DNA from 3 places in the Cutibacterium avidum 44067 genome. Region 1 is predicted to be linked to each of the others. Evidence: riboswitches for the same ligand, from Rfam matches in the RefSeq annotation. Region 1 holds a riboswitch; each other region holds the start of a gene.
What was found. A riboswitch is a leader RNA that binds a small molecule or an ion and turns the genes downstream of it on or off. The one in region 1 is predicted to bind cobalamin.
Positions count from the first base shown of each region.

Region 2: it holds a riboswitch for cobalamin, as region 1 does, so the genes downstream of both, cobO (cob(I)yrinic acid a,c-diamide adenosyltransferase) here and mutA (methylmalonyl-CoA mutase small subunit) in region 1, are expected to answer to the same signal.
Region 3: it holds a riboswitch for cobalamin, as region 1 does, so the genes downstream of both, PALO_RS00495 (ribonucleoside-diphosphate reductase subunit alpha) here and mutA (methylmalonyl-CoA mutase small subunit) in region 1, are expected to answer to the same signal.

Region 1 is NC_021064.1:1,696,814-1,706,533, reverse strand. Features, by position in the region: gene PALO_RS07800 (alpha-amylase family protein) at 1-573, shown strand, start outside; gene PALO_RS07795 (nucleotide sugar dehydrogenase) at 577-1,743, opposite strand; gene PALO_RS07790 (tyrosine-protein kinase domain-containing protein) at 1,810-3,090, opposite strand; partial or broken gene PALO_RS12905 (transposase family protein) at 3,056-3,337, shown strand; partial or broken gene PALO_RS12900 (ISAs1 family transposase) at 3,411-4,061, shown strand; gene PALO_RS07775 (hypothetical protein) at 4,176-4,658, opposite strand; gene PALO_RS07770 (alpha/beta fold hydrolase) at 4,890-5,852, shown strand; cobalamin riboswitch at 5,923-6,174, shown strand; gene mutA (methylmalonyl-CoA mutase small subunit) at 6,255-8,165, shown strand; gene scpA (methylmalonyl-CoA mutase) at 8,162-9,720, shown strand, end outside.
Region 2 is NC_021064.1:1,840,258-1,849,977, forward strand. Features, by position in the region: gene manA (mannose-6-phosphate isomerase, class I) at 1-82, shown strand, start outside; gene PALO_RS08470 (S-ribosylhomocysteine lyase) at 109-591, shown strand; tRNA gene PALO_RS08475 (tRNA-Thr) at 694-769, opposite strand; gene PALO_RS08480 (helical backbone metal receptor) at 849-1,613, opposite strand; gene PALO_RS08485 (adenosylcobinamide-GDP ribazoletransferase) at 1,610-2,449, opposite strand; gene cobT (nicotinate-nucleotide--dimethylbenzimidazole phosphoribosyltransferase) at 2,446-4,116, opposite strand; gene PALO_RS08495 (cobalt-precorrin-6A reductase) at 4,342-5,094, shown strand; gene cobA (uroporphyrinogen-III C-methyltransferase) at 5,088-5,864, opposite strand; gene cobBC (bifunctional hydrogenobyrinic acid a,c-diamide synthase/histidinol phosphate aminotransferase CobBC) at 5,864-8,296, opposite strand; gene cobO (cob(I)yrinic acid a,c-diamide adenosyltransferase) at 8,296-8,910, opposite strand; cobalamin riboswitch at 8,951-9,087, opposite strand; gene cbiT (precorrin-6Y C5,15-methyltransferase (decarboxylating) subunit CbiT) at 9,111-9,707, shown strand.
Region 3 is NC_021064.1:105,504-115,223, forward strand. Features, by position in the region: gene PALO_RS00495 (ribonucleoside-diphosphate reductase subunit alpha) at 1-1,412, opposite strand, end outside; cobalamin riboswitch at 1,525-1,716, opposite strand; gene PALO_RS00500 (NADH:flavin oxidoreductase/NADH oxidase) at 1,887-2,987, opposite strand; gene PALO_RS00505 (YciI family protein) at 3,025-3,303, opposite strand; gene PALO_RS00510 (MarP family serine protease) at 3,508-4,701, opposite strand; gene idi (isopentenyl-diphosphate Delta-isomerase) at 4,840-5,448, shown strand; gene PALO_RS00520 (isoaspartyl peptidase/L-asparaginase family protein) at 5,452-6,543, opposite strand; gene PALO_RS12695 (hypothetical protein) at 6,627-6,833, shown strand; gene PALO_RS00530 (M23 family metallopeptidase) at 6,903-7,691, shown strand; gene PALO_RS00535 (sensor histidine kinase) at 7,752-9,125, opposite strand; gene PALO_RS00540 (response regulator transcription factor) at 9,176-9,720, opposite strand, start outside.

The DNA.
Region 1 (9,720 bases):
TCCGGTATGGACTCGGTGACCCAGTACGAACTGTGGAAGGCAATCTGGTCGTCCATCGAATCCCGTAATTTCTTCGAGCTCGATCACGCTTTGGGGCGTCACAACGAGTTCTCCGATGCCTTCACCCCGATGACCTTCGTCGGCAACCACGACGTCACCCGCATCGCCTCGAAGGTGGGGCAGGATGGTGCGATGGTCGCGACCGCGGTGCTGGCCACCATTGGCGGCGTCCCGCTCATCTACTACGGGGATGAGTTGGCATATCGCGGGATCAAGGAGGAGAGGTTCGGGGGCGACGACGACATCCGTCCGGTGTTCCCGGCCAGCCCGGCGGAGCTGTCCAACCTGGGCGCCGAAACTCTGCGTACTCACCAGGATCTGCTCGGTCTACGGCGACGTCACCCCTGGCTCGTCGACGCCCGTACCGAGTCCCTCGACCTGACCAACGAGCGCTACGTCTACCGCAGTGGTGTCCCCGGGGTGGAGCCCCTCATCGTCGAGCTCGACGTGCGCGACGGATGCTCGGCCCTCATCCGCGAGGCCGGTCAGGTCATCTGGTCCAGCCCGACCTGAGACTCAGTCGCCGCCGAAGAGGTCTCGGGTGTAGACCTTCTCGGCGACGTCAGCCAGCTCGGGGGACATCCGATTGGCGATGATGACGTCGCAGTCAGCCTTGAAGGAGTCAAGGTCTCTGGTGACCTTCGAGCGGAAGAACTCATCCCCCTCGAAGGTTGGCTCGTAGACGACGACCTCGATGCCTTTGGCCTTGATGCGCTTCATGACCCCTTGGATCGAGGAGGAGCGGAAGTTGTCCGAGCCGGCCTTCATAACCAGCCGGAAGATACCCACCCGCTTCGGATTCCTGGCGATGATGTCGGAGGCGATGAAGTCCTTGCGCACCGTGTTGGAGTCGACGATGGCTTGGATGAGGGTCTGGGGGACATCCTGGTAGTTGGCCAGTAGCTGACGGGTGTCCTTGGGCAGACAGTAACCGCCGTAACCGAAGGACGGGTTGTTGTAGTGGTTGCCGATGCGCGGATCCAGGCACACCCCGTCGATGACCTGACGGGTGGACAGCCCACGCTGGGAGGCGTAGGTGTCGAGCTCGTTGAAGAAGGAGACCCGCATCGCCAGGTAGGTGTTGGCGAACAGCTTGATGGCCTCTGCCTCGGTGGCCCCGACGAAGAGTACGGGGATGTCGGTGTCGACGGCCCCGGCAGTCATGAGGTCGGCGAAGAGGTGGGCCTTGGCCGAGTCCGACCCGACGACGATCCGTGACGGATGGACGTTGTCGTAGAGAGCCTTGCCCTCGCGGAGGAACTCAGGGGAGAAGATGACGTCGAGTCCGGGGCGCTCCTTGCGAACCCCCTCGACGAATCCCACCGGAATTGTCGACTTGATGACGATCGTCGCCTCGGGGGCGAGTTCCTGTACCAGGTCGAGGACTCCGTCGACGCTCGAGGTGTCGAAATAATTCTGGTCAGGGTCATAGTTCGTCGGGGTGGCGATGATGACGAAGTCCGCACCCCGGTACGCGTCCTGCGGATCAGTGGTGGCACGCAGGTCCAAGTCGTGGTGAGCCAGGTACTCCGCGATCAGGGGATCGACGATCGTCGTCTGTCCGTTGTTGACCATCGAGACGCGTTCGGCGTCGATGTCGACTGCAACGACACGGTTGTGCTGGGCGAGCAACACTGCATTGGCCATGCCGACATAGCCCAGTCCTGCGACGGCGATTTTCACGGGCACTCCCAGGTAGCTGTGTGCGACGGCGTGAATGCTGGCCGTCGCACATGGACCACCATCATCTTAGACGTGTGCGTTGTGGTGTTTGGAGGTTGCCCGTCGAGGAATGCTCTTACTCCCTGACGTCTCCTGTTTCTGGGGTGTCGGCTGTGAAGCTGTGGCGGGTGATGACGAGTAGTCGCTGTCGTATTTCGTGTATCCGTAGCCGTACGCCGATTCGCCGTATCGCAGATGTGACAGTTTTGAGGAGTCGGCACGGTTCAGGACGATGCCCGAGACCATGCCTCCTGCGTTCTCGATGGAGGAAACTGCGCTTTCAACCTGGTCGACGGTCGTGTGTCCGACCTGGGCCACAACGATGACGGTGTCTGCCAACTGGGAGAGAATCACGGAGTCAGTGACGGGCAGCACTGGCGGGGCATCCACGATGACGACGTGGTCTTGTGCCAAGAACGACAGCAGTTCGGACATGTGCTCCGAACCCAGCAGTTCGGAGGGGTTCGGAGGAGTGTCAGTACAGGGCAAAACACTCAGATCAGTTGTCGGTGTAGTTCGCAGTGCCTGGTCCAGAGGCGCCGCTCCGATGAGGACTTCTGGAAGCCCCAGACCGTCGTCAAGATCGAAGTTTTTCTGCACCTTGGGCCGTCGTAGATCAGCATCGATGAGGATGACGTCGTCTCCTGCGAGGGCCATCACCTTGGCTAGATTCCCCGCCACTGATGACTTTCCCTCACCCATTACTGACGACGTAACAAGAATGACTTTCGATGTGCTGTCAATCAGGGCATAGCGAAGATTCGTGCGAAGCTTCCGGATGGCCTCAGCAGCCTTGAAATCATCGGTCAAGTCAGTCGAAAGGGTTTCGATGGTCGACGACGTGGGGATAGTAGCGAAAATGGGTTTTTCGATACGGTCAGTAATGTCGTCTGTGGTGTGAATGCGGCGATCAGCGAGGTGTCGGATGAGAGCTATGGCGTAGCCCAGGATGATTCCTGCCAAGAGGCCCGCGATAATGTACTTCGCTGGCGAGGGTGCCTTCTTCGCCTGGGAAAGATCAGCAGGGGTCATCATGACCACCTGTACTGGAGAGTTCTTTCCCTCGAGGCTTTTCACCTGCTTGGATGATTCGGAGATGACGGAATTAGCGATATTTCTGGCTATGGTGGTGGCAGGGTCCCGGAAAAGTCGGTAGGAGTGTGCTGTGGCTAGGGGTTGAGTCGGGTCCAGCGTGTTAGATGGGTGGGCGAGGCCGTCCCGGATGGGATGGAAGTAGCCATGCAATCTACCGATCCCGAGGACCCCGCCTGCGATGCCATCTTCCCCCACCGCGCCGCCCAGGACCATTCCTGACACGCCCCTACCTGATGCCCGACTGGCCGATCATCTGTCCAGGGTCCCCGACCCCCGCCAGGCCCGAGGCAAGCGTTACCCCGTGCCGGGGGTGCTTCTGGTCGCTGTCTCGGCGGCGATGGCCGGCTGCCGGGGCTTCACCGCCACCGGCGAGTGGGCAGCCAGACTCACCGACAAGAACCTGAACGAATTCGCGCTGAGATCGGCCCCCGGCGAATCCACCCTGCGGAAACTCGTCGCCCGCATCACCGCCGCCCTGGACGGGCACCTGTGTCTGTACGCCTGGACCCGCACCACCCTCGCCGGCGCGCCACGTGATCGCCGTAGACGGGAAAACGCTACCGGGCTCCCGCTCGGCCACCGAGCGGGCCCGCCACCTGGTCGCCGGCCTCGACCACATGTCGGGGACGGTGATGGCCCCACCGGAGGTCGAGGCCAAGTCCACCGAGATACCGGCGCTGCCCGCCGTGATCAAGGCGCTGGGCGAGCGCGCGGCCGGTGCAGTCATCACCGCCGACGCCCTCCACACTCAGACCGCCAGTGCTACCGCGATCCTCGCCGCCGGTGTCGACTACGTGTTCACCGTCAAATCCAACCAGTCCACCCTGCACAAGAACCTGGCCGGCCAGCCGTAGAAGAAGGTCCCCGCCGGCCACGTCGACGTGGAGAAGGCCCATGGCCGCCTCACCCGGCGCACCCTGAAAGTCCTCCAGGCCCCCACCGGCCTGGGATTCCCCGGCGCCGCGCAGATCGTCCACCGGCGCTGGGTGGCCACCCGGGCCGGGAAGAGGACCACCGAGATCGTCTACCTCATCACCTCGGTCACGCTACCTGAAGGCTCTGCGGCCCGGATCGCGGCCTGGACCCGCGGCCACTGGGGTGTAGAGAACCGGCTCCACTGGGTCCGAGACGTCACGCTCGACGAGGATCGTAGCCAGATCCGCACCGCATCGGCCCCCACGTGATGGCCACGATCAGGAATCTGGCCATCAGTATCCACCACCTAGCCGGGGCCACGAACATCGCGAGAGCCACCCGGCACGCCGCCTGGGACCCACCCGCCACCTGCACACTCCTCCTCACACTCTGACCACACCACCACCACAGAAAGAAAGCACGACTCTTCCGGGGTCCTGGACGAGGAACAAGGATCGGGAGACCGACAGCTTGAACAGATAACTGAAAATTGCCAGAGAACCGAAGGCCCACAGAGTCCCCCGCGCCACGAGCTGATACTCCTGTAATCCCGAACTCAACAGCCGGATTCGATGGCTGTCGTTGGTTGAAAGAATGAGGAGCCACACCAGGCCGAAGACCACTGCCAATGCCGAATAGGTGATGTGCCGGGTGCCGGCAATCGTCTGGCTGTCTGGGCTTGGCCAACGGATATATATCGTTGTGATGAGCGCTACGGCTATCGCCAGCGCGTCAGAGAGGGTAAGTCCGAAACGTATGCGCGTCGGCCAGTGAAGGCGTCCGGCGGCCTTGCGGGCAACTTCGGTACTAATAGCGGTGCCTTTCGAATGTGAGAGCACTCTCAAGCTGAAGTCATTCCGGGCCATTCATATCATGAGACAGTCCCTGGCGAGGTCGCCCCTGCCGGGGTGCGACCATCGCGGATGCTTGGCGGGTTGATCGCCTCTACGGCAAGGCACAATGCAGTGTCAGACTCGTCCGGGCGACGGGTGAGCGCTCCGGTACGTTCTCTCGCGGCCAGGCTGTGTGATAGCCGCGATGAAGACGTCGGTATGGTTGAAACGGTTTTGTCCGGGGTGAGCTGTCTGGGAGGAACTATGGACACCATCACCATCACCGCTGATGACGGAGCCGACGTCGACGTCCTTGTCTGGCGTCCCGAGGCTGCGTCGGGGCGCCCCATCAAGGGCTTGGTGCAGTTCTGCCACGGTATGGCCGAGTACGCGGCTCGCTATGACGAGGTCGCCCGGGTACTTGCAGCCGACGGCTGGCTCGTCGTGGCGAACGACCACCGTGGCCACGGGCCGCGTGCTGCTGCCATAGGAGAACTCGGAACCACGTCTGATCGTGGCTACCACCAGCTGCTCGACGACCTGTCCGCCGTCGCTGACCACTTCATGGCCAAGCTGGAGGGGAAGCCGTGGTTCCTCGTCGGACACTCGATGGGGTCGTTCCTTGCCCGTGTCCTGGCCGTTCGTCGGGGACGCGAGATGGCCGGCCTGGTCATCATCGGCACCGGCTCCTCCCTGGGGCCGTTGAGCACTGTCGCCACCGGGCTGGCCCAGGCCCAGGTGCTCATGGTGGGGGAGGACTCCCGCAGCCCGCTGCTCAACACGCTGTCCTTTGGGTCCTTCAACCGAGCCTTCCTGCCGGCCCGCACCGACTATGACTGGTTGTCCCGAGACGCTCACGTCGTGGACGCCTACAACGACGACCCGCTGTGCGGTTTCGTCTGCACCGCAGCCTTCTACCGCGAACTCGTCCGACTCATCGAACTCGCCAACTCCACCGAGATCTTCCGAGCGACTCCACCGGCACTGCCCATTTTGCTGATGTCGGGCGCCAAGGACCCGGTGGGGGACTCCGGCAGGGGAGTGCGCCAGGTCGCGCGTCAGTTGCGCGACTCGGGCTCGCGTGAGGTGGACCTCGTTCTCTACCCCGGGGCGCGCCACGAGATCCTCAATGAGGTGAACCGTCGACATGTCCACGCCCACCTGCGCGACTGGATTGATGCCGTCGCTGCCCGGCCCCGGACCTTGCAGGTTCGGAAAGCACGGTGAAAGGCCGCTCACGTTCGTTTCGCACAATCGTGCACATGCACCCCCGCTGCGTGAAGGCGATTGTGCGCAGCCTAGTATCGTAGGTGCTGGTGCCGAGGAATCCCATCCGGGGTTTCAAGGCGGTAAGAGGGAATCCGGTGAAACTCCGGAACTGCCCCGCAGCGGTGAGTGGGAACGACATCACCATCGTCGCCCATCTGGTTCTCGGACCGGGTGGACGTCGATCAAGCACTGGGCTTCGGTCTGGGAAGCGGTGACGTAGGACTCGTCGGCAGACGAGGTGCCCATGAGTCCGAATACCTGCCAGAGCGTGTGGTGCACTCCGCGTGTGCCACAGCGTCCGAGGTCTCGAGGGCCGGCCGAGGTCGTCCAACCATCCACAGCGGAGCAGGAGTCTGACGAATGACTGATCCTGACAACCTCGCATCCAAGCCCGTCGAGGACAGGATGCCCGAGGAGTTGAGCCTGGCCGGGGACTTCCCGAAGGTCACCCACGAACAGTGGGAGGACGCGGTCCTCAAAGTCTTGAACCGGGGTCGCCCCGAGGGCAAGGAACTCAACATCGAGCAGGGAATGAAGCGCCTCGAGCCGACCACGGTCGACGGCATCCAGATCGAGCCGATGTACCGGCGTCAGGATGCCTCCGAGAAGCTCGGCGCTCCGGGCGTACCGCCCTTTACCCGCGGCACGACGATCCGTGACGGCAGCATGGACGCGTGGGACGTCCGAGCCCTTCACGAGGATCCCGACGTCGAGTTCACCAAGAAGGCCGTCATCGCTGACCTCGAGCGTGGCGTGACGTCCCTGTGGCTGCGGGTCGGTGCCGACGCCATCAACCCCGAGGACATTGCCGGCGATCTCAAGGACGTGCTGCTGGACCTGGCCAAGGTCGAGGTCTCCAGCCGCGACGACCAGGAGGCTGCCGCCGAGGCCCTCCTCAAGGTCTACGCCGATTCCAAGATCGAGCCCGACAAACTGTCGTTCAACCTCGGTCTGGACCCGATCGGTTTCGCCGCCCTCAACGGTGGCACCCCGGATCTGTCCGGCATGGGCGAGTGGGTCAGGAAGATCGAGAAGTACAAGAACTCCCGCGCCTTCGTCGTTGACGCCACGATCTACCACAACGCTGGTGCCGGCGACGTGCACGAGCTCGCCTGGGCCATCGCCACCGGCGTCGAGTACATCCGCGCTCTCATGGAGCAGGGACTGACCGCCGAGCAGGCGTTCGACGCCATCAACTTCCGGGTGTCCGCCACCCACGACCAGTTCCTGACCATCTGCCGTCTACGCGCCCTGCGCACCCTGTGGAACCGCGTCGGTGAGGTCTTCGAGGTGCCGGCCGCCAAGCGTGGTGCCCGCCAGGAGGCCGTCACCAGCTGGCGTGAGCTGACCCGTGACGATCCCTACGTCAACATCCTGCGAGGCACCATCTCGACCTTCGGTGCTGCTGTCGGTGGTGCCGAGGCCGTCACGACCCTGCCCTTCGACGCCGCCATCGGCCTGCCGAAGAGCGACTTCTCGCGTCGTATCGCCCGCAACACCGGCATCATCCTCGCCGAGGAGTCCAACATTGGTCGCGCTAATGACCCGGCTGGTGGCTCCTTCTACGTCGAGGCCCTGACCAAGAAGCTGGAGGAGGCCGCCTGGGCCGAGTTCCAGGCTGTCGAGGCTGCCGGTGGCATGGCCGCCGCCCTGACCGGCGACCACGTCCGCGCCGAGCTCGACGAGCTGAACGCCGAGCGCGCCAAGCGTCTGGCGACCCGCAAGCAGCCGATCACGGCCGTCAGCGAGTTCCCACTGCTCGACGCCAAGACCGTCGAGACCAAGCCGTACCCCGAAACTGCCGAGCGCAAGGGGCTGGAGTGGCGCCGCGACGCCGAGATCTTCGAGGCCCTCGTTGATCGTTCCGCCACCTGCTCCGAGCGTCCGAAGGTCTTCCTGGCTTGCCTGGGAACCCGTCGTGACTTCGGTCCTCGCGAGGGATTCTCCGCCCCGGTGTGGCACATCGCCGGCATGGAGACCCCGGAGTGCGAGGGAGGCACCACTGAAGAGGTCGTCAAGGCCTTCAAGGAGTCCGGTGCTGAGGTCGCTGATCTGTGTTCGAACGCCAAGACCTACGCGGCCCAGGGCCTCGAGGTCGCCAAGGCCCTCAAGGAGGCTGGCGCCAAGCTGGTCTACCTGTCGGGTGCTTTCAAGGAATTCGGTGATGACGCTGCCGAGGCCGAGAAGGTCATCGACGGGCGCATCTACCTCGGGATGGACGTCGTTGACGTCCTGACCACCACTCTGGACACGTTGGGAGTTGCCAAGTGACCACCCTGCCTCGTTTCGATTCCATCAACCTCGGAGACTCTCCGGTCCCCGCGGACGCGCAGGAGCAGTTCGCCAAGCTGGCCGCCGCCGCTGGTGAGCAGGAGCCCTGGACCACTCCGGAGCAGATTCCGGTTGGCCACCTGTATTCGGAGGACGTCTACGCCGACATGGACTGGCTGGACACCTACGCCGGTCTGCCGCCATTCACTCACGGCCCGTACGCCACCATGTACGCCTTCCGTCCGTGGACGATTCGTCAGTACGCCGGATTCTCCACCGCCAAGGAGTCCAACGCGTTCTACCGCCGTAACCTGGCCGCTGGTCAGAAGGGTCTGTCGGTCGCCTTCGACCTGCCGACCCACCGTGGTTACGACTCCGACAATCCGCGTGTTCCCGGTGACGTCGGCATGGCCGGTGTGGCCGTGGACTCCATCCTGGACATGCGTGAGCTCTTCGCGGGTATTCCGCTGGACCGCATGTCGGTGTCCATGACGATGAACGGCGCCGTGCTGCCGATTCTCGCCCTGTACGTCGTGACCGCCGAGGAGCAGGGCGCCAAGCCCGAGCAGCTCGCCGGAACGATCCAGAACGACATCCTCAAGGAGTTCATGGTTCGTAACACGTACATCTACCCGCCGCTGCCCTCGATGCGGATCATCTCCGACATCTTCGCCTTCACCAGCGCGAACATGCCGAAGTGGAACTCCATCTCCATCTCCGGCTACCACATGCAGGAGGCCGGCGCGACCGCCGACATCGAGATGGCCTACACCCTGGCCGACGGTGTCGACTACATCCGCGCTGGCGAGTCGGTGGGCCTGAAGGTCGACCAGTTCGCACCGCGTCTGTCCTTCTTCTGGGCCATTGGCACCAACTTCTTCATGGAGGTCGCCAAGATGCGCGCGGCCCGCATGCTGTGGGCCAAGCTGGTCAACCAGTTCGGACCGAAGAACCCGAAGTCCATGAGCCTGCGTACCCACTCGCAGACCTCTGGCTGGTCGTTGACCGCTCAGGACGTGTACAACAACGTCATCCGTACCTGCGTGGAGGCCATGGGAGCCACCCAGGGACACACCCAGTCCCTGCACACCAACTCCCTCGACGAGGCCATCGCCCTGCCGACAGACTTCTCCGCTCGTATCGCTCGAAACACCCAGCTGTTCATCCAGCAGGAGTCGGGCACCTGCCGCGTCATCGATCCCTGGAGCGGTTCCGCCTACGTCGAGAAGCTCACCCTCGAGCTGGCTCGCAAGGCCTGGGCCCACATCCAGGAGGTCGAGAAGGCCGGCGGTATGGCCAAGGCCATCGAGAAGGGCATCCCGAAGATGCGTATCGAGGAGGCCGCCGCTCGTACCCAGGCCCGTATCGACTCCGGTCGTCAGCCCCTCATCGGCGTCAACAAGTACCGTCTCGACGAGGAAGAGGATCTCGAGGTCCTCAAGGTCGACAACACCCAGGTGCTCAAGGAGCAGAAGGCCAAGCTCGAGCAGCTTCGCGCCAACCGTGACGAGGAGGCCTGCCAGGCTGCTCTGGAGAAGCTCACCTGGGCTGCTGC
Region 2 (9,720 bases), 140 kb from region 1:
ACAGGCCGTCTGGATTCCCGCTGGCGAACAGGTACAGGTGGACGGGAACTGCGACGGGTTCCTCGCTGCTGCCGGGGTGTGACGCTGCCCCGTGTGGAATTCGAGAGCTTGCGAGAGGATGGACCCATGGCACACAAGATGAACGTCGAGAGTTTCAACCTGGACCACACCAAGGTGGCCGCACCGTTTGTCCGCGTGGCGGACGTCAAACACCTGCCCGCCGGCGACACCCTCACCAAGTACGACGTGAGGTTCTGCCAGCCCAACAAGGATCATCTGGAGATGCCTGCGATCCACTCGATCGAGCACTCCTTCGCCGAGTGCGTGCGTAACCATTCAGAGTCCGTCATCGACTTCGGGCCGATGGGATGCCAGACCGGGTTCTACCTCATCATGGTCGGCGAACCGGACGTCCCAGCCACCTGCGAACTCGTCGAGACCACCCTGCGCGACATTCTCGAGCTCGATGCCACCCCCGCCGCCAACGAGGTTCAGTGCGGATGGGGAGCCAGCCACTCGCTCGAGGCTGCCCAAGACGCCGTTCGACGGATGCTGGACCACCGTGACGAATGGGAACAGGTGATGGCCTGAGCGCTCCTGCGATGCTGATTCATCGTCCGGGCTGCGCACCGGATCTCAGCGATAACAGGTCCCCTCGAATTGGGGAGGGATTGGGATCTGCCCATAAGATTGTGGAGCCTCTGACAGGATTCGAACCCGCGACCATCGCTTTACAAGAGCGGCGCTCTACCAACTGAGCTACAGAGGCATGCCGCCTCACGGCGACGTGGGACATTGTGGCACATGTTGCCAGCATGGTGTGACCAGCTAGCACATCGGCTGTGTCGTCAGGACAACATCTCGCAGAGGTACCGACGGGCACCAACCATAGACGGGCCGTACCAGGCCAACTTCTGGCCGTCGATGAGACGGACGTCGAGGTCAGGGAATGAGGCGACGTCGTCGGGCCCGAAATGGTAAGGCTCGTCGGGCAGGATGACGCGGTCTGGACGCGCCGAGACGAGGTCGGCCAGATCAGCGTGGGGATAACGGGACTTCCCCGGCAGGTCGATCAACTCCACGCCGACGTGCCTCAACACGTCGGCAATGTAGGTGTCCTGTCCGACGCAGATCCACGGATCCCGCCACACCGCGACGACGGCACTGCGCACCTCGTCAGTCCAACGCTGGTTCCACTCCTCATCGGCATCGCGCAGCCACTGCGGCCTCTCGACGCCGAACCCCTCCACGAGGAGCCTCGTCAGGCTGGAGATCGCCTCGGATACCGTGTCGATCTGTGTCACCCACACCGGCACGCCGGCCTCCCGCAACAAGGTGACGTCGTACTCGCGGTTCTCCTCCTGGTTGGCCACGACGAGATCCGGCTTGAGGCCGATGATGGCTGCCCGATCAGGGTTCTTCGTCCCCCTGATCCGAGCCACCTCGTGGCCGACAACCTCGTCCAGGTGGGCAGGACGAATGCAGTAGTCGGTGCATCCCACCAGAGTGTGCGGACACGTCACCGCGATGGCCTCGGTGATTGACGGCACCAGGCTCACCACCCGACGGATCTGCCCTGTCACCGGGACGTCGACGCCAAGGTCGTCGATCATGACACCACCGCCACGGCCAGGGCGGAAAGAACCCAGAAGCTCATCTGCGTCACCTCATTGATACTTCCAAACGTGTCGCCCGTCATACCTGACAGACGCTTCACCAAGTGCCGGATCCATCCCCGGGCGATGAGCAAGGCCAACGCTGCGCACATCGCGGCGACCAAGCACCATCGCCACCCTCCGGCGACAAGACCCGTCAAGGCGACGACAGCGCCCAGAGCCGTCAGATTGATCGCGGCTGACCTGGGAGTCGTCACCCCGGCGACGAGGGACCCGAACCCACCCGGACGAGCGCAGGGCACCCCGGTCATCGTCGCGAAGAGAATGGCAGCTCGACCGATGGCCGGCCCGAGCGCAACCACCATCGCCACACGCCACCATGCCCCCGAAACGGTCGTTCCGGCCAGGCTCACCACGGCGGCTGCGTCCACGATCAGTGCCAGGACGATGCTGATGACACCCATCGGACCGATGTCGGACTTCTTCATGATCTCGAGGGCCTTGTCCGGCGCTGTTCGCGACCCCAGACCGTCGGCAGTGTCGGCGACCCCGTCAAGATGGAAGCCTCCGGTTGCACCGGCCAGCCAGCACAGCGCGAGCACCCCGGCCAGCAACGATCCGGCTCCCAGCCCGAGGACCAGGGCGACGATTCCGCCGGCCACCGCTCCCAGACACAGCCCCAGCCAGGGGAATGCCGTGATTGCCCGACGAGCCAGCGAACGGTCGATGTCACTGAGGTACGGCCCCGGGAGGATCGTGAAGAGGGACAGGGCCTCCGCCACGCCACGCAGGGGACCGAGCTTTCCAAGATCCGCATGCCGTTCGTCGCTCATGCCCACCTCTTCGGGACTCCGGCCACACACATCCACACCTCGTCGCAGACCTGTCCAACAGCGGCGTTGAGTCTCCCCAACTCGTCGCGAAAGAGCCGTCCGGCCGGGGTGTCGGGCACAACCCCCATCCCGACCTCGTTGGAGACGAGGATGACGTCGCGACGAGTACGGCGGATGGCGTCGGTCAGCTCATCAACCCGACTTCTCAAGGATTTCTGCCAGGTCCCGTCACCTGGATCAGCAGTCCAGGCTCCCACCTCGTCGAGAATCCGTGTGATCCACACCCCGAGGCAGTCCACCAGCACTGGGGAGTCGTCGTCAGCCAACAGCACCGAGGCGATGTCCTTGGTCTCGACGGTCTGCCACGTTGCCGGACGCCGGGTCCGGTGCAGCCGGATCCGCTCCTCCCACTCGGCATCGTCGGGATTTCGCTCGGAGGTGGCAACGTAGGTGACGCGAGAGCCATGGGGCAACCTCGACTCAGCGAAGGTCGACTTCCCGGATCGCGCACCCCCCAGAACCAGGACTCGACAAGGGGGAGCGCTCGTATCGAGGGCATCGGGAAGATCGGTCTCCCCAGTCACCTTGATGTCGGTGACGTCGGCGTCCTCGAAGGTGGCCATCTCGTTGAGGATGTGGGCGCTGGCCTGGACGATTGGCAGGGTGAGGATGGCCCCCGACCCCTCCCCCAGCCGCATCCCCAGATCCAGCAGGGCCGGAAGACCGAGTGCGCTGGTGGACGCGGTGATTCCCGGCTCGGCGCCGGCATGGCTGGTGATGATGAAGTCGCGTACCTCCGGGCAGATCGCGGTGGCCGTCAGAGCTGCCGAGCAGGCGATGACCCCGTCGATGAGCACCGGGACACGCCGGGAGGCCGCGGCCAGGATGTACCCCGCCATGGCAGCGTGCTCGAAACCTCCCACCTTCGCCAATGCCTCAACCGGGTGGTCGGCGTCGGGCTGGTTGACCTGGAGTGCGCGGGAGACGACACCGATCTTGTGCTGGTGACGACGGTCGTCCGACCCAGCGCCCTTACCCGTCACCTCAGCAGGGGAGCACCCGGTGAAGACGCTGATGAGTGCCGAGGCCGGCGTCGTGTTCGCGATGCCCATCTCGCCAGTGACGAGGATGTCTGCTCCCCCCTCGACAGCCTCCAGGCCGGTCTCGATACCGACCTCAAGGGCCTGGACGGCCTCGTCAGTACTCATGGCTGGGCCCTGGGAGATGTCATCAGTGCCTCGTCGCACGCAACGCTGGCGAATGGGCGCGTCGACCTCGTGGAGGGCACCGACGTCGGTGATCCACAGCTGCGCGCCCATCTGCCGCGACAACACGCTGATCGCTGCCCCGCCGGCCGCCATGTTGACCATCTGCTGGGTGGTGATCTCCTGAGGATCCGGGGAGACTCCCTGGGCCCACACCCCGTGGTCGCCTGCGAACAGCCCGACGACCGGGTGGCTCGGGACAGGGACCGGTACCTGTCCGTACATTCCCGCCAGCCGGATCGAGAGATCCTCCAACAGCCCGAGCGAACCCTCGGGCTTGGTAAGCACCTGCTGACGGGCTCGGGCAGCCTCCAGGGCCTTGGCGTCAGCTCCGCGAATGCCGCGCACTGTGCGGGCAAGCAGGCTCTCAGCGGACACGGATTCAGACAGTCGGGCCATCATGCTCCATCGTCGGGGACGCCGCCGCATCCCCCGGGCCTGTGTCCTCGCAGTCCCGGACGCCACGCACGTGCGTCGCAATGTAGTCCCACCCCGGTCGGGGCAGGTGTGCGCGGTTCTGGTCTGACTTCGCCTCTATAGCGTCACAGTGGCGGGACCGTCCCGGATTCACACCGGTGTTCCACCGCGGTCGAGGATCATTGTCCCACAGCCTGCTTTGATGGAGTCATGGACGTCCTCATTCTTGGCGGCACGACAAAGGCCCGGCAGCTGGCCACTCGACTGGTCGATGACGGGATCGACCTGTGCACATCCCTGGCGGGACGCACGAAGTCCCCACGACCCGTCCCAGGACCGACGAGGCTGGGCGGGTTCGGCGGTGTCGGCGGTCTCAAGGACTTCCTCACCGCCAACGAGGTCAAGGTCATGGTGGACGCCTCGCACCCCTTCGCCGCGACCATGCACGGCCACGCCGCACAGGCGTGTCTCGATCTCAACCTGCCGCTGGCCCGGCTGGCCCCGCCGAGCTGGCGTACCCAACCCGAAGCCGCGACCTGGCACTGGGTGGACGATCACGACGCCGCCGCACGAGTCCTTGCGGACCTGCCTGACGTCGTCCTGCTGACGGTGGGACGCCAACCCATCAGCCATTACCTGTGCCTCGGCCCGCGTCGGGTCATCGTGCGCTGCGTTGACGCTCCCGAGGAGGAGCTTCCCGAGGGCTGGACGGTACTGCAGGAGCGTGGCCCTTTCACCATGGCCCGGGAGCGTGAGATCTTCTCCGAGGGTGTGGCAACCGTCGTCTCGAAGGACTCCGGGGGCACCGAGCTGGACCCCAAGCTCCGCCTGGCAGCCGAGACCGACGTCCAGATCGTCATGGTGTCACGCGGCCCGGCCCCTGGTTGGGGGGACGAGCTCAGCGAGGTCGACGAGGCGGTGCAGTGGATCAACGCCCACCTCGCGACGGTGAAATCTCAGTGATCAGACGGTTCGTGGACCCGGGTCTCGTCGAGGTCCAGGCCCGCGACGTCTCCGACAACGGTGATGGCCGGCGGCTTGATGCCCGCTTCGACCATGTCCTCGGCAGCCTTCTCCAGGGTCGTCGTCAGGGATCGCTGGGTGAACAGTGAGGCATCCGCGACGACGGCGACCGGGGTGTCACCGGCAAGTCCGCCTTCCATGAGGCGTGCAGCGATGTCACCGATGTGAGCCACGCCCATGAGGATGACGAGGGTGGTGCCGGTCTTGGCGATCTGTGCCCAGTCGAGTTCGGACCGGGTGTCGCCGGGGGCGACGTGCCCCGAGACGACGGTGAATCCCTGAACCAGGTGACGGTGGGTCAGTGGGACTCCCATGAGCTCGGGGCCGGCCACGCAGGAAGTGACACCGGGAATGACGCGCACCGGGACGCCGGCAGCGGCGCAGGCCTGCCACTCCTCGCCACCACGTCCGAAGACGAAGGAGTCGCCACCCTTGAGGCGCACCACCTTGCGCCCGGCCCTGGCATGCTCGATGAGCAGCTCATTGATGCGCTCCTGCGGGACGTAGGGCCCGCGCGGCACCTTGCCGACCGGGATCTTCTCGGCGTCCGGATTCTCGTCCATGACGACGACCGGAGCGAGACGGTCGTGGAGGATGACGTCGGCCTGACGCACTGCCTCCAGCCCTGCAATGGTCAGCAGCCCGGGATCACCGGGACCACCTCCGACGAGAGTGACAGTGCCGGGAACGAGTTCTGGGGAGTAGGACATCAGTTTTCCTTGGGTTGGTGTGCTGTCAGATCGGAGATGGCTCGGGCGAGCTCAGCGTGTGTCTTCGTGTCACGGACGGCGACTCTGATCCAGCTGGGGCCGAGACCGGGGAAGGTCTCCCCGCGCCTCACGGCAAACCCACGATCAGCCAGGGGAAGACGCACCGATTCGCCGCTGATTGACGAGGTGTCGACGAGCACGAAGGGAGCCTCGGAATTGACGATGGCCAGACCGAGTTCTCGAAGGCGTCCGACGAGGTCGGCGCGGGCCGCGGGAAGCTCGTCGCGCAGCTGGTTGCGGAACCGAGACGCTTCCTCGGAGGTACAAGCGACCATGGCCGCGACGGCCGGGGTGGACACCGACCACGGGGTCTGGTGAGCCGCCAGACGTGAGATGAGTCGCGGATCCCCGACGACGTATCCGGCACGGACTCCGGCCAGGCCGTAGGTCTTCGTCAGGGAGCGCAGCACCAGCAGGTCGTCCATGTCATTGCCGATGAGGGACTGGGACTCGTCAGTGGCGTCCATGAAGGCTTCGTCGACGACGAGGATCCGACCCGGGCGGCGCAGGGTCAGCAGGTCGGACGCCGGGTGCAGCCGACCGGTGGGGTTCGTGGGATTACCGACGATGACGAGGTCGGCATCCTCCGGGACGAGGGCCGGGTCCAGTGCGAACCCGTCGGAGGCATTGAGGATGACTCGGTCGACGTCTATCCCGGCTGATCTCAGAGCTGCCTCCGGCTCGGTGAACTGAGGATGGATGACCGCGGCGTGGTGCGGCTGCGTGGTCGCAATGAGAGGAAAGGCCTCGGCGGCTCCGGAGGTGGGCAGAACCATGTCGATTCCCACACCTTGCATGGTGGCCAGGGCCTCCCGGGCCGGGGTGGCGTCAGGATAACGCGCCCAGTCGTGCTCGGTGGAGGTGATTGCGTCACGAAGCCACTGCGGTGGCTCGGGGACGCGGACGTTGACGGCCAGGTCAACCAGACCGTCGGCAATGTCGCTGTCCCCGTGGTGATTGAGGTCAGGCTCGGCATCCTGGGCCCCTCTCCCCTCGTGGAACCTCGCCACCTCACGGGCAAACCACGCCGCCTGGGAGGGCTGACCGGCCCAGTGCAGGTGCAGGTAGGAGGCCTGCACGGTGGGACGCCCCAGAGCAGCAGGGTCTCCCAGAGCTCCCTCGGCACGATCGGTGCCGTCGGGCATGGTGATGTGCCACGCCGGGTCGACGTCAGCCAATGGCGTCGTCGTGGTGCGGTGGAATTCGTGGCCGACGACGCTGATGGAGTTGCGGGTGGCGACCCGGTATCCCATCGTCAGTCTCGTCGCCATCGCCGCGTCCATCGGAAGGACGCCGGCCATGTCTCGCCCGTCGAGGTGGCGGCAGAGGTAGAGAAGCCCGGCGCACTCCGCGACGATCGGCATCCCGGCCTCGGCATGGGCGCGGACATCTGCCGCGAGCTCGGTGTTGTCCTCCAAATCCGTGGCGTGCATCTCCGGGAATCCACCGCCCAGGTACAGGCCCTGAATGCCGTCCGGAAGACGTCGATCGGTGAGGGGATCGACGTCAACGACCCGGAACCCGGCCGCCCGCAACATCTCGGTGGTCTCGGGGTAACGGAAGGTGAAGGCTCGCCCCGCGAAGATTCCGACCACCGGCGGCTCGTCGAAGGAATGGCCTTGCCAGCCAGCTGATTGCAGAGCAGCTCGCGGATCCCAAGGCTCGACGTCGAGGTCGGGAGCGGAATCGGCCAGGTCCATGACGGCGTCGAGATCGACGTGTTCGGCGATGAGATCACCCAGGCCGGCGACCTTGGAGGCGGAGTCCTCCCACTCCCCCGCCGGGACCAGACCCAGGTGGCGAGAGGGCACGAAGATCGACTCGGTGCGCGGAATCCGTCCCAGCACCGGGATGCCGAGTCGGTCGAGTCCGCGCACGACCTCGGCACCATGACGAGGAGAGGCGACCCGGTTGAGGATCACACCGGCGATCGTGACATTCGGATCAAACGTCGCCAGACCTGCCACCACTGCGGCGTGGGTGAGGGACGCATGAGCGGTGTCGACGACCACGACCACCGGGGTCTGGGTCGAGGTGGCGATCTCGGCGCTGGACCCGCGTCCGGTCCCGAGCTGGCCGTCGAAGAGGCCCATCACTCCCTCGATGACCGCAATGTCCGCCGCATCGGGGGTGACGAAACCATGGGCCAGCAGCGGGGCCATGAGCTCGTCACCACACATGACGGAGTCCAGGTTGCGGCCCGGACGACCACTGGCCATCGAGTGGTAACCGGGATCGATGTAATCCGGCCCAACCTTGAACGGCGCCACCGTCCGGCCAGTGGCACGCAGGGCTGCCATGAGACCGGTCGCTACGGTCGTCTTGCCGCCTCCCGACGCCGGGGCGGCGATGAGGATTCGTGGAATGCGCATCACCATTCGATCCCCGCCTGACCACGCTGACCGGCGTCGAAGGGGTGCTTGATCTTGGTCATCTCGGTGACGAGATCTGCGGCCTCGACGAGGGCTGCCGGGGCCCGACGGCCGGTGATGACGACGTGCTGGGTGCCGGGTCGGTTGACCAGTGTGTCGACGACCTCGTCGACATCGAGCCATCCCCAGTCCAGCGGGTAGGTGAACTCGTCAAGAAGGTAGAAGTCAAGCGCCTCGCTGGCCAGGAGCTCCGACACGTGTCGCCATCCCTCGCGGGCAGCGGCCTCGGGGTCATCGGCGGCATCGAAGGACCGTGCCCAGGACCATCCGGTCCCCATGACCTCCCATGTGACGGGCCCGCCGACGCCGGTCTCCTCGTGGAGTTTCCCGAGAGCTTGCAGGGCGTCCTGCTCGCCGACATGCCAACGTCCGGACTTCACGAACTGGAAGACGCCGACCCTCCACCCTTGGTTCCAGGCGCGCAGGGCGGTGCCCATCGCCGCTGTCGTCTTGCCCTTGCCCTCGCCGGTGTTCACCGCAAGAACTGGCCGTAACCGTCGCTGTCTGGTGGACAGTCCGTCGTCTGGTGTGGCGCCACTGCGCGCGTGCGGCATGAACGACCTCCTTGCGGGTCCGCGCCCGTCGGGTCACGGGACTTCCGTAACCTGACCCGCAGGATCGACCTGGCTCGCGCTGAGGCGCTCACAGTGGCGGGACCGCTCCGGATTCACACCGGATTCCTCCCCGAGGGCCATAGTCGATTGTGTCACACGGGTCGGGTTGTCCTCACCCGGCACTGCCCTAAGCTTCCCTCATGACCCATGATCCTGACGCCACCCTCCTCGGACGCACGCCTGGCCTCGACGAGACGCACTTCGCTCATGACGGCCTCATCACCAAACATCCGGTGAGGGCCGTCGCTCTGGCAGCGTTGCGACCCATGCCGGGCCAGCTGCTGTGGGACCTCGGCACCGGCGCCGGGTCGATCGGTGTCGAGTGGTGTCGCACTGATCCGACCTGCCGAGCCATCGGGGTGGAGCGCAAGGCAGAACGGGCCGCCAATGCCCGCACGAATGCCGCAGAACTCACTCTGCCCGGCCAGTTCGAGGTCATCGACGCCGACCTCACCAAGGGGCTGCCGGAGGGACTGCCCGACCCGGATGCCATCTTCATCGGCGGCGGGGCGACGGAAACTCTCGTCACCCAGTGTCGACCGCGTCTGCCCATCGGGGGACGGCTCGTCGTCCATGGGGTGACGATGGAGGCCGAGATGCTCGTGGAATCCTTGCACCGGGACCTAGGCGGCGACCTCATGAGGTTCGGCGTCGAGACCGCCGACAGCATCGGCCGACTGCGGGGCTGGAGACCGGCCCGCACCGTCGTGGCGTGGACCTGGCAGCACACTGAGTGACGACGAGCCACCC
Region 3 (9,720 bases), 930 kb from region 1:
GCCAGGTTGCACACCGAGGTGTGGTCGCGGTCCTGGGGCAGGCAGATCTCGGTGCACAGATTCGAGGAGTGGATCGTCCCGGTGTTGCTGTTCAACGCGCGGGTATTGACGCTGTCCTTCCACGTCAACCACGGGTGGGATGTCGTCTGCAGGCTCACCAGTATGGCTCGGAATTGTTCGCGGGCCGTGGTGCGGTGGAAACGCCTGATGTGGCCGGCCTCGGCCTCGGCGATGTAGTGGGCGTAACGCTTCGAGAAGGCCGACCCGGTGAGCTCGGTGAGATCGGGGGTCTCGGCGGGGTCGAAGAGGTACCAGTCCTCGTCCTTGGCGACGCGCTTCATGAACTCGTCGGAGATCCACACCGCAGTGTCGGCGGTACGGGTGCGTCGGTACGGGTCACCGGAGTTCTGCCGCAGGTCGAGGAACTGGGGGAAGTCCATATGCCAGTTCTCCATGTAGAAGCACAGAGCGCCGAGCTTCTTGCCTCCTCGGGAGACGGCTCGCAGCGTCGAGTCGATGGTGTGCATGAAGGGGATCGGACCGGTCGACGCAGTGTTGTCGGAGCGAATAGGTGACCCCTCGCAGCGCAGGTCAGACATCGACAGCCCGATGCCGCCGGTGCCCTTTGTGATCCACATGACGTCACGGATCGTCCGGGCGATGTGCTCCAAGTCGTCCTCGGTGCGCATGACGAAGCAGTTGGACAGCTGGCCAGCCGGGGTGCCCGCGTTGACAAGGGTGGATCCAGCCGCGAGATGACGCAGGTTGCTCATCGAGTCGTAGAGGGCGAGGGCAGAGGAGGTCGGATCGTCCTCGGTGAGGCTGAGCCCCATAGCCACGCGCATCCAGAAGTATTGCGGTACTTCCAACGCTCGCTGGTCGGGGGTACGCAGCAGATAACGGTTGACCATGGTGCGCACGCCGGTGAAGCCGATGAGGTCGTCACGGGCGGGATCAAGGGCCGTGGCGAGGGCGTCGAGGTCGAAGAGCCGCCCCAGTCGCTCGTCAAGGTGGCCGTCGGCGACGAGCTTGTCGATCGTGCGCGGGAAGTAGGCATGGTGGAGGTCTCGCACCCGCTCGGGGCTGGCGTCACCGAGACCGTCGTGGGTGTCGCCGAACACCTCCTTGTACAGCTTCTTGACGGCGATTCGGCTGGCAATGGTGTCGAAGGCAGGGTCGTCCTTGGCATTGCCCAGAGCCACCTGGATGACGGCCTCGTCCAAGGCGTCGGTGGTGATCCCGTCGAATAGGGTGATCTCCACCTCGGCCTGCAGCAGGGTTGCCCGGGCAACGGCGTCGTCGAGCCCACGGGCTGAGTCAATGATGGATGCGGCGACTTCGTTGCCGTCGTAAGGGGCCAGGGATCCGTCGCGCTTGCGGACGCGGATGGTCGAGATGGGGTCGGCGCTCATTGCAATTCCTCCGTGCGATGCCGTAGGCACGCGACCGGGCGGAATGCGGCGGGGACACTGGTCCCCATGAACGCTGCGACACTTCCCGCGAGATCGCGAACCGGGCCCCGCGGTTGCGGGACCACACCTGGCAGGTCTTCGGACTCACGAGCACTTGTTGCCTACTGGCCGTCGCTTCCCATGCCGAAGCACAGTGCGTGATGACGGCGGTCGTTCTCGTATACCGCTGCGGGGCAGCTCCGGATTCTCACCGGATTCCCTCTTGGCCCGTGCGAACACGGGAACCATGTGCAGTCGCCACTATATGAACGCTGATCAATAAGAGTCAATACAAGATGTAGGGGCATTGAGCGTTTTGGGCGTCTCATGGACGCACACCGTGACGACCCCCTGACGGCCGGCGGATTCGTGGCACCGAACACGCCGCCGTCACCGGGCTTCGTCGAGCGTCAGAAACGCTGAAACTCCACGTCCTCAGCGCCACGCTCCCCGGAATCTCGCCGGATGCCACGGCGCGTCCTCGTTGGGAACTCCCAACTCGTGGGCGGCGCGCAACGGCCAGTTGGTGTCCCGCAGAGCTGCCCGTCCGATCATGATGGCGTCGGCACTGCCCTTCTGGAGCAGCTCCTCGGCCAACTCTGCGGTCCAGATCATGCCGACGGTGGCGGTGGGAATGCCCGCCTCGGTGCGCACTCGAGCTGCCAAGTCAGCCTGGTAGGCCGGGGCGACGGGGATGGGCGCCGACGAGTTTCCTCCTGAGGAGGCGTCGAGGAGGTCAACTCCGACTTCCGCAAAACGACGCGACAGTTCGACGGAGTCCTCCACCTGCCAGCCGTCGTCCCGCCAGTCGGTGACCGACAGACGTGCCAACAAGGGCATGGTGTCAGGGATGGCGTCACGCACAGCCTTCGCAACTTCCAGTGGCAGGCGGACACGTCCGTCGAAGTCACCGCCCCAGCCGTCGGCGCGGGTGTTGGACAGCGGCGAGTAGAACTGATGCAGCAGGTAACCGTGGGCGCTGTGAATCTCGACGGCGTCGAACCCAGCTTCCACGGCACGTGCAGCAGCGGAGCGGAAGTTGTCAATGACCTTCGCGATGCCGTCCTCGTCGAGGGTGGTGACGGGCAGGCCGACGTATTGCTTGCCGTCCGCCGGCGCGGCGGTCGGTCCGACCGGAATCCAGCCGCCGTGCTCGGGAGGCACCACGCTGCCATGGAATCCCGGCCACCACTTCTCGGTGGAGGCCTTGCGTCCGGCATGGCCCAGTTGCACCGCGATCTTGCCGCCCAGGCTGTGAACGGCGTCGGTGACGGTGCGCCAGGCTGCTACCTGGTCGTCATTCCACAACCCGGTGTCATAAGGGCTGATACGGCCTTCGGGGCTCACTGCGGTGGCCTCGGCGACGATGAGGCCGAAGCCACCCACAGCGAACGAGCCGTAGTGAACCAGATGCCACGTGCCTGGGATCCCATCCTGGGAGTCCACGGCGTACTGGCACATCGGTGGCAACCAGACGCGGTTGCGAACCGTCAGTCCACGAAGAGTGAAGGGTTGGAAGAGCAGCGGCGATGTCATGTCACCATGACATCACGGGCTTCAACCCATGGCGTCCTCAATGATGGAAGTGATAGTTCGGAGCCCACTCGCGCACGGACGCCACCTGAACCGCCGACTTCGGGTACGGATCATGCTCCAGCAGATGGTCAAGGGTGGCGCGGTCCGGCACGGTGTAGATGAGCACCGCTCCGCTGCCGTCAGCCAGCGGGCCGGCATTGACGAGCTGGCCACGCTCGCGCATGACATCAAGGTTCTCCAGATGGGCCGGGCGCGCGGCCATGCGCTCCTCGGAATGGGCGGGATCATAATGGGTTTCGACGATGAAAACTGCCATGACCCAATGCTATTGGGACATGGACCGGAACTGAAGCGTTGAGAAGGTGTCGGACGTTGACGCGTCATCGTGCGGCACAGGATGCCCTGGGATACCGCACGGTGTTGGTACTTGTCAGATGATGTTTCGGGAGATCAGGGCCGCAAACGTGCTCGGAACCGTCCCGCGACGGGAACATTGGGCGCTCAAGATTTTGACACCAATTCACCCAACGGTGCACCAGCCGGTCGCAGCCGCGGTGGTGTCGTTGGCCCCAGCGCGGATGAACCTGCGAGTCTGGTCGTTCGACAGCGCGTACCCGGTCTGCGGCTGTGCGGTGGACCGGGCGAAGATTGTGCCGGCGACCTTGCCGTCCGTCGTCAGTAGTGGTCCACCCGAGTTGCCCGGACGTACCGTGCCGCGCAGCGAGAGGATCTCGCGGACGACGGTGTCGGTGCCGTAGATGTTCTCACCGTGAGCCATGATCGACCCACGCACGGTGGCGGCCTCGAGGGTGTATGGACCATCAAGCGGGAATCCGGCGACGACCGTTGGATCACCGTCCTTGACAGTCGACGCCATCGTCAAGGCTGGGGCACGAAGGTCGGGAACCGCCAACACCGCCAGGTCCATGTCCGGGTCGTAGGAGACGACGCGGGCTCGCAGTCGAGCCCCAGTTCCGCCCACCTGCACGGTGACCTGGTTGGACCCGGCGACGACGTGGGCGTTCGTCACCACCCGGTGGCGAGAACTCACCCATCCGGTGCCCTCGGAGGCCCGATCGCACCGTGGTGCCCGAGACCGCACCTTGACGATGGATTGAGCTGCGCTCCGCACTCCAGGAGTGGTGACGGCCTCGTCGTCGGGAGCCGGTGCGGGCAGACGGGGAGCTTCGCCGGCGAAGACCTTCGGGAAGGTGTCAGCAGCTCGACCGACCAGTCGGGCAGCGGCCTCGTTGACCTCGTCCGGGATGACGCGATTGGTCTGGGTGATGACGGATGACTCGTCGATGGCCTCGGTCCATGACGGCGGCAGGATGGGGGAGAGGGCTGTTGCCGCCACCGTGACGACAAGGGCGGTTGCGATGACGCTGAGCACCGAGCCGCCGAAACGGTCCACGTTGCCCAACCCCACCGAGTTGAATGCGCGATGGATGCGTTGGGCGATGTGGACGCAGATGCCCTGAATGATCTCGGCAATGACGAGGGTGATGCACACCCGCACCGCGCCTGCGGCCAGCCAGGTCCAATTCTTGTCGAAGAACTGGTCAGCGACGATGCCGGAGGTCCACAGACCGGCCCACACCCCGAGGACCAACCCGATGAGGCTGGCCACTCCGACGACGGCCCCGCGCATCCACCCGGCCATGGCACGCATGGCGAGGTACAGCACGAGGATGACGTCGAGGATGTGCGGCATGGCTCTCCCGTCGGAGGTGGGTGGACGAAGTGACGAATACAGCATCTCAATGGTGCCTTTGAGGTGGCGATGAGCCAACGTAGGAGACCCAAGCGCATTCGACTTCGCGGAATTCGTGGTTGTTGGTAGCTTGACGTCATGAGTCATCACGATGGCGAGGATGGGGGCATGCCTGCCCATGACGCGGATTCTGTCCACGACGATCTCGTCATCCTGCTCGACGACGACGGCAACCAGGTTGGGACCGCTCCCCGAGCGACCGTTCACAGCCAGCACACCCCACGACATCTGGCCTTTTCCTGCCACGTCCTTGACGTCGGCGGGCGAGTTCTGCTGACCCGACGAGCCCTGACGAAGGTGGCTTGGCCGGGGGTGTGGACGAACACCTGTTGTGGGCATCCGCGGATCGGCGAAACGATCATCGGCGCGGCGGTGCGTCGCACTCACCAGGAGCTCGGCCTCGACCTCGATCCGCGTCGGATGCGCGTCGTCCTTCCTGGTTTTTCCTATCGTGCCACCGACGCTGGCGGCATCGTCGAGGACGAGCTGTGCCCGGTCGTCGTTGCTCGGTTGTCCCTTCCCGAGGAACTCGTCGAGCTGAATCCTGACCCGGAGGAGGTCGAAGAGGTCACCTGGGTGGGCTGGCAGGACATGTACGGCCTGGCGCGATCGATGCCGGCCCTGCTGAGCCCCTGGGCGGTCGAGCAGATGCTCGAGTTCGGTCCGGAACTGCCCGTCGTGCGCTGAGCCTCACACCGAGGTCAGCACCTCGCCGTGATCAGGCCAGGCGGCCAGCATGGACGCCGACACATGGCAGACGACGAGACGTCCGGACGCGTCGACGGCGATGAGGCCTCCCGTGGCTGGTGCGCCGTCGGTGACTCGTGACGAGACCTCGTCGGTGAGGGCTCCCATGGCTGCGTGGTTGACGGGTTCGCCTGCCAGTCTCATGCGGGCATCCACCTCGTGGGCCACCAGCCCCTGCAAGAAGGCCTCGCCGTCACCGGTGCAGGAGACGGCCACGACCCCATCGCGGGCGAAGGTGCCGGCCCCGACGACCGGGGAATCACCGATGCGACCCACTGCCGACGCGACGATCCCGCCCGTAGACGTCGCGGCAGCAAGATGACCGTGGTAGTCCCGGGCGACCGCTCCGACTGTGCCATGCCTCGGGGCCTGGTGGCGTCCGGCAAGTACCCGTTCCAGCTGTTCCCGTCGAGCGTCAGTCACGAAGTATTCCGGGGGCTCGACCTCCAGACCCCAGTCTCGGCAGACCTGCTCAGGAGGGTCGCACAGCAGGACATGGGGTGACATGGCGAGGATGGCCCGGGCCAGACGAATCGGGTTGCGGGCATGACGTGAACAGCACACCGCCCCGGCACGTCCGTGGCCGGTCATGACGGCGGCGTCAGTCTCAACCGTCCCCTTCGCGGTGAGGACCCCACCTCGTCCGGCATTGAAGAGCGGATCGTCCTCCATCGCCACGACCGAGGCTGTGACGGCGTCAAGGGCTGGCCCACCAGCGTCAAGAACTGCCTGGCCGGCGTCGAAAGCGCGCCGTAGGGACAGCCGGAACCTCTCGGCATCCTCGCCGGTTCGGGGCGGAACGTTGCCTGCGCCACCGTGGATGACGAGAGTGGGGCCGAGCTGATCGACGACGTGACTGGTCATGCACAGAGCGTAGACGGCGAGGTGGCATTCACGGGATGGTTGAGGGTCTGTCCACCGGTCTCGGAACCTGCTGTGGAACGACATCGATGTGTTTTCCCCAGCCATGGGGGTTATCCACAGGATTCCTGTGGATAACCCCCTCGTCGTGGCAGGTGACGTGTGGGTGAACATGCCGCGACCAAGGCTCCAGCCGGGTGGAAAAAGGGAGCCAACGAGGGTGACAATAGTGTTCACGGCGTGGAGGAGGGCTGTCCATGGTGTCGCGGGGCAAGGCCATCAAGACCGTCATCGCCGGCGGTGTCGGAGTGGCCGTAGTCGGGTTGTCAGTAGATGCCGCATGGCCGTCAGACCCGGGATTGCGAGCCGTCCTTGATCACCAACAGCTCGTCTCCAGGCCGATGTCCACCGCATGGCCGGCTTCCTGGCTTGACACGACCCCACCGACCCCGAACATCACTTAGTCCTCAGCTCCTGTCAGCCCTGGGGTCCTCGCTCCGGTAAAGGCGGCAACCCCGACCCCGAGTCCGGCAGTGTCCAAGGTCGCCATGCCGTCCAAGGTCGCCATGCCGACCGGGGTTCTGCTGTCGAAACCTCTCAACGGCCCGGTCACGTCGCCATTCGGCATGAGGTTCCACCCCATCCTCCACGTCTGGAAGCTGCACACCGGCGTCGATTTCGGAGCTTCGTGTGGCACCCCGGTAGGTTCGTCAGCACCAGGAAAGGTCCTCTTCGCGGGCCCTGCGGGCGGGTACGGGAATCGGGTCGAGGTCGATCACGGCATGATCGCCGGCAGGCACGTCTCGACGACCTACAACCACCTGTCGGTGATCGGCGTAAGGGTGGGACAAAGGGTTGACGTCCACCAGGCCGTCGCCTTGTCCGGGACGACCGGGTACTCAACGGGATGCCACCTGCACTATGAGGTCGTCGTCAACGGACAGTTCACCGACCCGCTGCCGTGGCTCAATGGCAAGCCTGCTGTCGTGAATCTCGACAAACTCAAGCCCGTCAGGGGAGCGACCATTCCTGCCGGTGAGTTGCACCATCCTGATCCGGTGCCGCCCACCCCGCACCCGTCGGGTACCCCGAGCCGTCCGACCACGTCGAACAGTCCTTCCAAGCCCGGCTCCACGTCGGTCAGGCCCAGTGGAAAGCCGAGTGCTCCCACACCGTCCTCTGTCTCGACGACGACCCCTGGGAAGGCGCCGTCAACCAGCCCTTCACGACCCGGACCGACGACGGAGCCGGCACCAGGGCAGCCGACCTCGTCACAGAAGTCCTTGTCCGTCACCTCGACGAGCAACGATCCAGGTCACTAGCTTCCTGGCTGCTGGCCTGGGCAGTGCGGGATCTGTTGGCCGGTGAAACGAGCCAGGTCGTCAGGATGTCGTTGACTCCTCAGCGGGGGGTTCCTCCCGCGGCAGGTACATGGTGAACATGGCGCCACCGCCGGGAGCTCGCGACGCCTTGATCCAGCCTTGGTGACTGGTGACGGTGTGCGCCACGATTGACAGGCCCAGGCCGGTGCCGGGAGTGTTGCGGGCCTGGTCGGAGCGGTAGAACCGGTCGAAGATGTGTGGCAGATCCGCCTCGTCGATGCCCGGCCCCTCATCGCTGACGACGACGGTGTCACCGTCCATCGTGACCGTCACGGTACCCCCGGTAGGGGAGAACTTCACGGCGTTGTCGAGCAGGTTCGTCACGGCTCTCTCGAGAGTTGCCTCGTCACCAAGCACCGGATGGGACTCCAGGTGAACGTCGAACTCCAGGTTCGGGCCGCGCCGCCGTCCTCTCTCGACGGCCTTCGAAACAGCATCTGACAAGTCGAAATACTGAGGTCTAGGGGGAGGGGCGTCCTCGCGCGACAGCTGGACGAGGTCGCCGATGAGGCTGGAGAACTCGCCGAGTTGAGCGGCGACATCGTCGAGGATCTCGCTGCGCGCCTGGTCGGGGAGCATGTGGCTGTTCTGGTCGGCGATGAGCAGCTCGACGTTGGTACGCATGGACGTCAGCGGGGTACGCAATTCGTGGGAGGCGTCGGCGATGAGCTGCTTCTGGCGTTCCCGTGAGTTCGACAGGGAGGACAGCATGGCATTGAAGGAGACAGTGAGGTCTCCCAGTTCGTCGTGGGAGCGGACCGGGATGGGGCTGAGCTCGTCGGTCGCCGTCACTCGGTGGACGGCCCGGGAGAGGTCACGCAGCGGTCGTGTGGCAGAGTTGCCGGCCACGTATCCGGCAATGGCCGTCAGCACGATGCCGACCAGGCCGGTGCCGACCAGGACGATCCACAGTGATCCCAGGGTGGCCTTGGTGCCGGTGAGGTTCTGCCCTGCGACGAGGGCGTAGTGCACCCCGTCCGAGGTGAACGGGATCGCGACGATGCGTACCGGAACTCCACGGGAGTCCATGACGGTGCGAGCCTTGACACCGGTTCCGGTACGGGCGACGGCAAGCTCCTGGACCCCGGTGGTGACGGTGACCTCGGCTCCCGGAGCGGTGGCAACCTGGCCATCGGCGCGCACCAGGATGAGTGTGGTGTTCGTAGCCGCCAGGGAGCTGGCTTCCAGTCCGCCGAGGTTCTGAGGGTCAGCGGCGACGCTCGGGGAGATGGTGGTGGCCATCCGTGTCAGCTGTTCGTCCAGCTCGTCGTACAGCGAGATGCGCGTCATGAGCCAGGCGGACAGGGAGGTCAATGCCACCGCGACGACGACTGAGATCGACACCAGGAGGCTGACCCGGCGCCCCATCGTCATGCGAAGCGGACGTGGACGCCAATCAAGCAGCTTCCGCCACCACCGACGGATCACGAATTCGCTTCCCGCAGCACGTACCCGACGCCGCGGACGGTGTGGATGAGACGCGGCTCACCATCATGCTCGGTCTTGCGGCGCAGATAGCCGATGTACACCTCGAGGGAGTTGGCGGTCGTCGGGAAGTCGAATCCCCACACCTCGTGCAGCAGCCACGAGCGTTCCAACACCTTCTCCGGGTTCTGGAGGAAGACGGTGAGCAGGGCGAACTCGGTGCGCGTCAGGCTGATGCGACGGCTGCCGCGGGCGACCTCGCGGGTGCCTGGGTCCAGGGTGAGATCGGCGAAGGACAGCTGCTCGGGGGCCTCAGCGGGTTCCGGCTCGGGACGGGAACGACGAGTCAGGGCGCGCAGGCGGGCCAGCAGCTCGTCCAGGGCGAAGGGCTTGACCATGTAGTCGTCGGCTCCGGCATCCAGGCCATCCACGCGGTCGTCGACAGCGTCGCGGGCGGTGAGGACGAGGATCGGGACGTCGTTGCCGTTGCTGCGCAGCATCCGGGTGGCCTCGAGACCGTCGAGGCGAGGCATCATGACGTCCA